2 regions of the Arthrobacter sp. NQ7 genome follow, and region 2 is predicted to be linked to the other one. Evidence: riboswitches for the same ligand, from Rfam matches in the RefSeq annotation. Region 2 holds a riboswitch; the other holds the start of a gene.

Region 1 (4,395 bases), on a different contig from region 2:
CAACGGTGACGTCGAGCTCGTAGGCGGCCCGGCAGCTGTCCAGCATGGTGACGGGATCGCCCGCATGGAGGCCGCAGGCCACGTTGGCGCTGGTTGCCAGCTGGAACATTGCCGGGTCGCCGCCGGCCGTCCAGGAGCCGAACGATTGCCCTACGTCAGCGTTGAGATCCAAGTGTGTTGCCTTCCAGCGTCAGGTTGTCCGGCCCGGCGGCGGCAGTCAGCTCCCCGGGGATGGTTTCCGGCATTGGCCCGAACGCCTCCCGGGCGTTCTTGGCCACCGCACGGCCCATCACGAGGTTACCGGCTCCACCCACGACGGCACCTATCCCGAACGGAAGGGCCCGGCCGAACAGGGCAGTTCCCTGGCGCTTGAGCAGGTTCCTGAGGAAGGCCTGCTGGATCCGTTTGCGGACACTTCCGAATCCCGGCACCACCATCGACTTGGAGAGGGCGTTGCTCCAGGTGGTGGTGGCGCCGCCCGATGCCTGGCCGCTGAGTGTGCCGAGCAGGGCGGTGCCCTCCTCGCCAAGCATGATGGCCATGACCATGGTCCCGGCTTTTTCCGGGTTGGTCAGGCGGATGCCGTGGAGCTCCGCCAGTGACGTTGCGTAGAGTGCCGTCGCTTCCAGGAAGCCGACGGTGGCGGCCGCGGACAGTCCCAGTGACGCGACGGTCCCAACCCCGGGAACGACGGCGGTGGCACCCACCAGCGCGCCCCCACCGGCCACGGCCCGGAGGTAGTCACGCTCGGCGATGTCCGCCAACTGGGCGGCGGTGGCCCGCGGATGCCTCTTCTGGAGCCTGCGGATGTAGGCAAGCACCAGCGGCCGCTGGATCTGAACTGCCTTCAGCAGCATGTTGTGGACACCGGGCTTGGGCTTGCCCTCGGCGTCGAACATTGCGTTGTGGGCGGTCTCCTGTGCGATGCGTACTGCGGGGTTGCTGCGCCGGGCCATGGTCACCTTCGTTCAAATCGACCTGCAGCGGTTGGGCTGCCGTGCATTTCCATCCTATGTGGATCAACACTAAGCATGCTGAACTTTCACGCCTGCAGCACGCGACGGGCGGGCTGCGGCGGCGGGAACGGCAACTGGAGCCGGGCGCCCGCGCCGCACCCCGCCGTCGGACGTTACTTCCTGGCCTGCTGGACCTCCTCTGCCACGCCCGGGGCTTGGCCACCGTTTTGTCCGGCGGCAGCCTGGTCAGCGCGGAGCTCAGCCCGGAAGACCTCGAAGCGGGCCAGGTGGGCGGGCCGGCGGCGCAGGATGGCCCAGGCCACGCCAAGCACGACGAACCAGACGGGCGTCACGAGCAGGGCAAGGAGCGTGTCCGGCTGGGTGGTCAGGGCCCAGAGGACGAAGGCGAAGAACGCGTAGACCACCCACACTGCCGGGATGCCGCCGGGCATCTTGAACTGCGACGCATCGTGCAGGTGCGGCCGGCGCCGGCGGAAGGCGATGTAGCTGGCAAGGATGATCGACCAGACGAAGATGAAGCAGACGGCCGACACCGTGGTCACCATTTCGAACGCCTTGCCAACGTCCTGGCCGGCGTACATGAGGACGACGCCGGAGAGCAGCAGGACGCAGGACAGGAACAGGGCGTTGCTGGGCACCTTCCTCGTGGACAGGCGGCTGAAGATGCCGGGCGCGTCGCCCTCCTGGGCAAGGCCGAAGACCATGCGGGAGGTGGAGTAGATGCCGGAGTTGGCCGAGGACATGGCCGAGGTGAGGACAACCAGGTTGACCACCGTGGCGGCGGCGCCCAGGCCGGCCAGGGAGAACATGCCGATGAACGGGCTGTGGCCTGCAGCGAACTGCGTCCACGGGGTGACGGCCATCAGGATGATCAGTGCGCCGACGTAGAAAAGCAGGACGCGGACCGGAATGGCGTTGATGGCCTTGGGCAGCGTGCGCTCCGGGTTCCTGGCCTCGGCGGCGGTGGTGCCCACCAGTTCGATGCCCACGAAGGCGAACACGGCGATCTGGAAGCCGGCCACAAAGCCCATGAATTCATTGGGGAAGAACCCGCCGTGGCTCCACAGGTTGGTGAAGCTGGCCGTACCGGCGTCGCTCTGGAAGCCGGTGAAGATCATGAAGAGGCCCACGATGATCAGCGCCGCGATGGCGACGATCTTGATGAGGGCGAACCAGAACTCGGTCTCGCCGAAGGCCTTGACGGTGGCGAGGTTCAGCAGCAGCAGGATGGCCACGGTGGCCAGGCCCGGAATCCACAGCGGCAGGGCCGGCCAGAGTTCCTTGGAATAGCCCGCGATGGCGATCACGTCGGCGATTCCAGTGATGACCCAGCAGAACCAGTACGTCCAGCCGGTGAAGAAACCCGCCCACGGTCCCAGGAGGTCGGCGGCGAAGTCACTGAAGGACTTGTAGTTCAGGTTGCTCAGCAGCAGTTCGCCCATGGCCCGCATGACGAAGAAGAGCATGAAGCCGATGATCATGTACACGAAGATCACGGAGGGCCCCGCAGCGGAGATGGTCTTGCCGGAGCCCATGAAGAGGCCGGTGCCAATCGCCCCGCCAATGGCGATGAGCTGGATGTGCCGGTTGGTGAGCTGCCGTTCCAGGTGCGGGGGTTCGCTGCGGACCGCCGTGGCCGCACCGGGGTTGCGTGCTGGTTCGCCGTTGAACCGTGCTGGTTCGCCGGACGTGGGGGGATGAATCGCCATGAGGAACTCCATCGGTAAAGCGGCATTTGGGTACCGCAAAGATTGGGTTCCTCCCCGCTCTGTTGTGGACCTGAGAGTTTCCGCGTGGCCTGCTCTTGGCAGGCGGCCGCTTGCACCGTCGGTGAGCCAGGGCATGCCTGGCCGCTTTCCAGAGTTGCCTGTCCGCGGCGGTACGTGGGCCTGAGAGTTTCCTGGGGAGGGTTTGCTCCTACGGCGCCTGCTGGATGTACCCGGCAGGCTCTCCCGCCGCAGGTCAAAGGCGTATTCAGTTGGATACCGCTGCCTTTTCTGGACTGCGGTCTTCGTGCGATGGGACCGGCGCCGGCAGTCGGCCGCTCCTGATACGCTGAGCCAGCCGGCGCGGCGCCAATCCCGGGGTTCAGTGTGGTGTCCGTCACGATGGAATGTCAAACTCTTTTCGACATAACCGTTGGCCGCGCTCCTTCGGCTGCGGACGGGGCCGACGCCGCGGGCGCCGACTTGCCATAATCAGCTATTCCCGATACCTTGTGAGCCGAATCACCCACATTTGAATAAGCCTTTCGAGCTGTGACGGGAGAGTTCTCCCGGCATCCACCGGGCAGGCGCCGTAGGAGCAAATCCTCCCCAGGAATCTCTCAGGCCCACGTACCGTCATGGCGAGGCGACTCTGGAAAGCAACCGGGCTTCAATCCGGTTCACCGACGGTGCAAGCGGCCGCCTGCCAAGAGCAGGCCACGCGGAATCTCTCAGGTCCAATACAGAGCGGGGAGGAACCCATCCCATGCCGTGCCACCCCAGGCCGGCCAGACCTGGAGTTCCTCTTGACGATTCAATCGCTTCCAACATCGTTTGTTGACCGCCATATCGGCGCGCGCCGCCAGGCCGACGTCGACACCATGCTCAAAGCCGTGGGCTATGACAGCGTGGACGGCCTCGTTGACGTTGCCGTCCCCGCCTCCATCCGCCAGGAATCTGCCCTCTGCCTGCAGGACGCCCTCAGCGAGGTGGAAGTCCTCGCGGAGCTGCGCCGAATCGCCGGCCGGAACAAGACCGCCGTCCAGATGATCGGCCAGGGCTACTACGACACCGTCACTCCCCCGGTGATCCGCCGCAACATCCTGGAATCCCCCGCCTGGTACACGGCCTACACGCCCTACCAGCCGGAAATCTCACAGGGCCGGCTGGAAGCGCTGCTGAACTTCCAGACCATGGTCCAGGACCTGACGGCCCTCCCCGTCGCCAACGCCTCGCTGCTGGATGAGGCCACCGCCGTGGCTGAGTCCGTGCTGCTGATGCGCCGCGCCAACAAGGACAAGAATGCCAAGGACGGCAAGACGGTGATCGACGCCGACTGCCTCCCGCAGACCATCGCCATCGTCCAGGGCCGCGCCGAGGCGCTGGGCTTCGAGGTTGAGGTGGCTGACCTGTCCCAGGGACTTCCCGAAGGTGCCATCAACGGCATCGTGCTGCAGCAGCCGGGGGTTTCCGGCCGGGTTTGGGACCAGTCCGGCGTCATCGCCGATGCCAAAGAGCGCGGCGCGCTGGTCACCGTTGCCGCCGACCTGCTGGCACTCACCCTGATCACGCCCCCGGGCGAGCAGGGCGCGGACATCGCCGTCGGCTCCACCCAGCGTTTTGGCGTGCCGTTGTTCTTTGGGGGGCCGCACGCCGCCTACATGGCCGTCCAGAAGGGGATGGAACGCACCCTGCCCGGCAGGATCGTCGGA
Region 2 (4,395 bases):
GGTCCCGGCGACGGGGAAGGACAGGGTGGGGGCGTGGAAGCCGAAGTCGATCAGCCGCTTGGCCACGTCCTCGGCCGTGACCCCGGTCTTCGCGGTGAGTTCGCGCAGGTCCAGGATGCACTCGTGCGCCACCAGGCCTCCCTCGCCGGTGTACAGGACGGGGAAGTATTCGTTCAGGCGTGAGGCGACGTAGTTCGCGGCGAGCAGCGCGGACTTGGTGGCCTCGGTCAGGCCCTCGCCGCCCATCAGCTTCACGTAGGCCCACGAAATCGGCAGCACCCCGGCGGAGCCGAAACGGGACGCACTGATCGCGACACCGTGGCCTGCCTCGTGCGCGGCCTTGTTCGCGTCGCCGGGCATGAAGGGTGCCAGGTGCGCCTTGGCAGCGACCGGGCCGACGCCGGGTCCGCCGCCGCCGTGCGGGATGCAGAAGGTCTTGTGCAGGTTCAGGTGCGAGACGTCGCCGCCGAACTGGCCCGGCTGCGCCAGGCCCACCAGGGCGTTCAGGTTCGCGCCGTCGATGTACACCTGGCCGCCTGCGGCGTGGACTGCGTCGCAGACGTCCCGGACATCGCCGTCATAGACCCCATGGGTGGAGGGGTAGGTGATCATGATGCAGGACAAGGCGTCCTTGTTGGCCTCGATCTTGGCCGTCAGGTCATCGTGGTCGATGGTGCCGTCCGCGGCGGTGGCCACGACGACGACCTTCATGCCGGCCAAGACGGCGGAGGCGGCGTTGGTGCCGTGCGCCGAGGCCGGGATCAGGCAGATGTTGCGCTGCTGCTCGCCGCGGGAGTGGTGGTAGCCGCGGATCGCCAGCAGCCCGGCCAGTTCGCCCTGGGAGCCGGCGTTGGGCTGGATGGACACCTGGTCGTAGCCCGTGATCTCCGCGAGGTCCGCTTCCAGGCCCGAGATGAGTTCGCGCCAGCCCTCGGTTTGGGAGTCCGGGGCGAACGGGTGGATGGAGGCGAACTCCGGCCAGGAAATGGCTTCCATTTCGGCGGTGGCGTTCAGCTTCATGGTGCAGGAGCCCAGCGGTATCATGGTGCGGTCGAGCGCCAGGTCCCGGTCCGAGAGCTTGCGGATGTAGCGCAGCAGCTGGGTTTCTGACCGGTGTGTGTTGAACACCGGGTGCTGCAGGTAGTCGGAAGAACGCTCAACGGCGGCTTCGAGGGCAAAGCCGTCCCCGTCGGCGACCTGGGCGCCGAAGATGTCGGCAACCTGGGCGACGACGGCCGCCGTCGTGGTTTCATCCAGGGAGATGCCGACCGTGTCGCCGTCGATGTGGCGCAGGTTGATGCCCCGCGCCTCGGCGTCGGCGACGAGGGCTGCTGCGCGGCCGGGGACGCGCACGGTCAGGGTGTCGAAGAAGCTCCGGTGCAGGACCTCGACGCCGGCAGCGGCAAGTGAGGCCGCCAGGGTGCGCGCGTGGCCGTGCACCGTTCCGGCGATCGCCTTCAGCCCGTCCGGGCCGTGGTACACCGCGTACATGGAGGCGACGATGGCCAGGAGCGCCTGGGCGGTGCAGATGTTGGACGTGGCCTTTTCGCGGCGGATGTGCTGCTCGCGGGTCTGCAGCGCCAGGCGGTAGGCGGGGACGCCGGCGTCGTCCTTGGACACGCCCACCAGGCGGCCGGGCAGCGAACGTTCCAAGCCCTTGCGGACGGCCATGTAGGCGGCGTGCGGGCCGCCGAAGAACAGGGGAACACCGAAGCGCTGGGCGGAGCCCACGGCAATGTCCGCGCCCTGCTCCCCCGGGGGCGTGATCAGGGTGAGTGCCAGCAGGTCGGCGGCAACGGTTACCAGCGCGCCGCGCTCCTTGGCGGCGGCGATAACGCCGGACTGGTCCCAGACGCGTCCGGAGGCGCCAGGCTGCTGCAGCACGATGCCGTTGATGTCGCCCTCGGGAAGTCCCTGGGACAGGTCGGCGACCTCCACCTCGAAGCCCAGCGCCTCGGCGCGGCCCTGGACGATGGCGATGGTCTGGGGCAGCACGTCGCTGTCCAGGACGGTCTTGCCGTCCTTGGCATTCTTGTCCTTGTTGGCGCGGCGCATCAGCAGCACGGCCTCGGCCACGGCGGTGGCCTCATCCAGCAGGGAAGCGTTGGCGATGGGCAGTCCCACAAGGTCCTGCACCATGGTTTGGAAGTTCAGCAGCGCCTCGAGGCGGCCCTGCGAGATTTCCGGCTGGTAGGGCGTGTAGGCCGTGTACCAGGCAGGGGACTCCAGGATGTTCCGGCGGATCACCGGCGGAGTCACGGTGTCGTAGTAGCCCTGCCCGATCATCTGGACGGCGGTCTTGTTTTTCGCCGCCAGTTTACGGAGTTCGGTGAGGACTTCGACCTCGCTGAGGGCGTCCTGCAGGCGGAGGGCGGTCTCCTGGCGGATGACCTTGGGCACCGCCGTGTCCACCAGGTTGTCGACCGTGTCGTAGCCCACGGCTTTGAGCATGGTGTCGACGTCGGCCTGGCGGCGCGCACCGATATGGCGGTCTACGAACGTGGTGGAGGCTGGGGTAACCGACACAAGGAACTCCATTTACTCAGGCGGCGCAGGGTACGCCACAGCTATTCGGGTTCCTCCCCGCTCTGTATTGGACCTGAGAGTTTCCGCGTCCCCTGCCTGGGCAGGACCCGCTTGCACCGTCGGTGAGCACAACAGCCTTTGGCCCCTCCCAGGGGGAAGGATGACTGCCTGCTGCTTTCCAGAGGCGCCTCGCCGCGGCGGTACAGGGGCCTGCGAGATTCCTGGGGAGGATTTGCTCCTACGGCGCCTGCCTGTACTTCCGGCAGAACTCTCCCGCCGCAGATCAAAGGCTATTAAGTTGTGGGTTTCATGACGGCCGGTGACAGCCCTCACAACTCTCCATTGTCCTACGGGGCGGCCCCTCCCGGCAAATGCCGAAACCTACCTGCGAAGCCGTTCCAGCGCGGCCAGCAGTTCCTCAACGTCGGCCGCCCCTCCGCCCTCCGGCGCGGGCGCCACGGACAGCATGGCGTTGAAATACAGCCCGTCACCCATGTACAGCACGGCCTTGGCCAGCCCCGGCCCCACGTCGGCCGCGATTTCGTCCAGCCAGCGCTGCTGGATGGCTGCGAAACGGCGGCGGGTCTCTTCGTGCGCCACTTCGGCAAGCCTGGTGGCGGCCACGATGGCGCGGTCCAGGGGAGTGTCGGCCCAGACGGAAGAACGGATGAAGTATGCCGCGGCGCCCTCGCTGGCCGAGGCCATGGCATCGGCGTCGGCCTTGGCCAGCCCTTCCAGCCGGTCGAGCAGCACGGCGATAAGGGCTTCCTTGTTCGGAAAGTGGTACAGGAGGCCGCCCTTCGACACGCCGGCCTTTCGCGCCACGGCATCGAGGGTGGCCGCGCGCTCCCCCACTTCGATCAGCAGGGACTCGAAGGCATCAAGGACCGCGTCACGGGCTACAGGCTTTCGGGGCATGCTTCCCATCATGCCCGGCATCCGGCAGGAAAGCGGAATGCCGGCGCTTTCAAACTATACCGTCTGGACGGTATAGTTATTTCATGACGACGACCGCACCCACCCCGTTGGAGACCAGCCCGGCCCTCTCCGGCCGGCGTGATTGGGCCGCCCTGGCGCTGCTGATGTTTCCGGTACTGCTGGTGGCAGTGGACAATACGGCCCTGACCTTTGCCCTCCCGGCCATTGCCCGCGCCCTGGATCCGTCCGGCGTGCAGCTGCTGTGGATCGTCGACGCCTACCCGCTGGTGCTGGCCGGGCTGCTGGTATCCATGGGCAGCCTGGGTGACCGGATCGGGCGGCGGAGGCTGTTGATCATTGGCAGCCTGGGCTTCGCAGCCCTCTCAGCCGCAACGGCCTTCGCCCCCACGCCTGAGTGGCTGATTGCCGGCCGCGCAGCCCTGGGATTCTTTGGCGCCATTCTGATGCCGTCCACGCTGTCGCTGATCCGGAATATTTTTCCCCAGCCCAACCGCCGCCGGCTTGCGGTGGCCATCTGGGCCGCGGGATTCTCGGGCGGCGCGGCCCTGGGGCCGATCTTCGGCGGATGGCTGGTGGAGCACTTCTGGTGGGGTGCCGTGTTCCTGGTGGCAGTCCCCCTCATGCTTCCCCTGCTGGCGGGTGGGCCGGCCCTTATTCCGGAATCGAAGGACCCGGCACCAGGAAAGGTGGATATTCCCAGCATCCTGCTCTCCATGCTGGTCATGGTTCCGGTGGTTTACGGCATCAAGGCGCTGGCCACCGAGGGTCCCGGCGCAGCCGGGCTGGGCAGCATCCTCTTCGGCCTGGCCATGGGCGTCGTATTCGTCCGGCGCCAGCACCGGCTGGAGCACCCCCTGCTTGACATGTCGCTGTTCGGGAACAGCGTGTTCAGCATGGCCATCAGCGCCAACATCCTCGCCCTGTTCTCCT

Evidence for each region. A riboswitch is a leader RNA that binds a small molecule or an ion and turns the genes downstream of it on or off. The one in region 2 is predicted to bind glycine.
Region 1: it holds a riboswitch for glycine, as region 2 does, so the genes downstream of both, cycA (D-serine/D-alanine/glycine transporter) here and gcvP (aminomethyl-transferring glycine dehydrogenase) in region 2, are expected to answer to the same signal.

Annotation. Positions count from the first base shown of each region.
Region 1 is NZ_JARFXU020000041.1:5,325-9,719, reverse strand. Features, by position in the region: gene PUN71_RS22460 (LamB/YcsF family protein) at 1-172, opposite strand, end outside; gene PUN71_RS22455 (hypothetical protein) at 156-956, opposite strand; gene cycA (D-serine/D-alanine/glycine transporter) at 1,130-2,686, opposite strand; glycine riboswitch at 2,736-2,844, opposite strand; glycine riboswitch at 2,845-2,942, opposite strand; glycine riboswitch at 3,230-3,329, shown strand; gene gcvP (aminomethyl-transferring glycine dehydrogenase) at 3,478-4,395, shown strand, end outside.
Region 2 is NZ_JARFXU020000032.1:29,768-34,162, reverse strand. Features, by position in the region: gene gcvP (aminomethyl-transferring glycine dehydrogenase) at 1-2,526, opposite strand, end outside; glycine riboswitch at 2,715-2,812, opposite strand; gene PUN71_RS21285 (TetR/AcrR family transcriptional regulator) at 2,908-3,444, opposite strand; gene PUN71_RS21280 (MFS transporter) at 3,528-4,395, shown strand, end outside.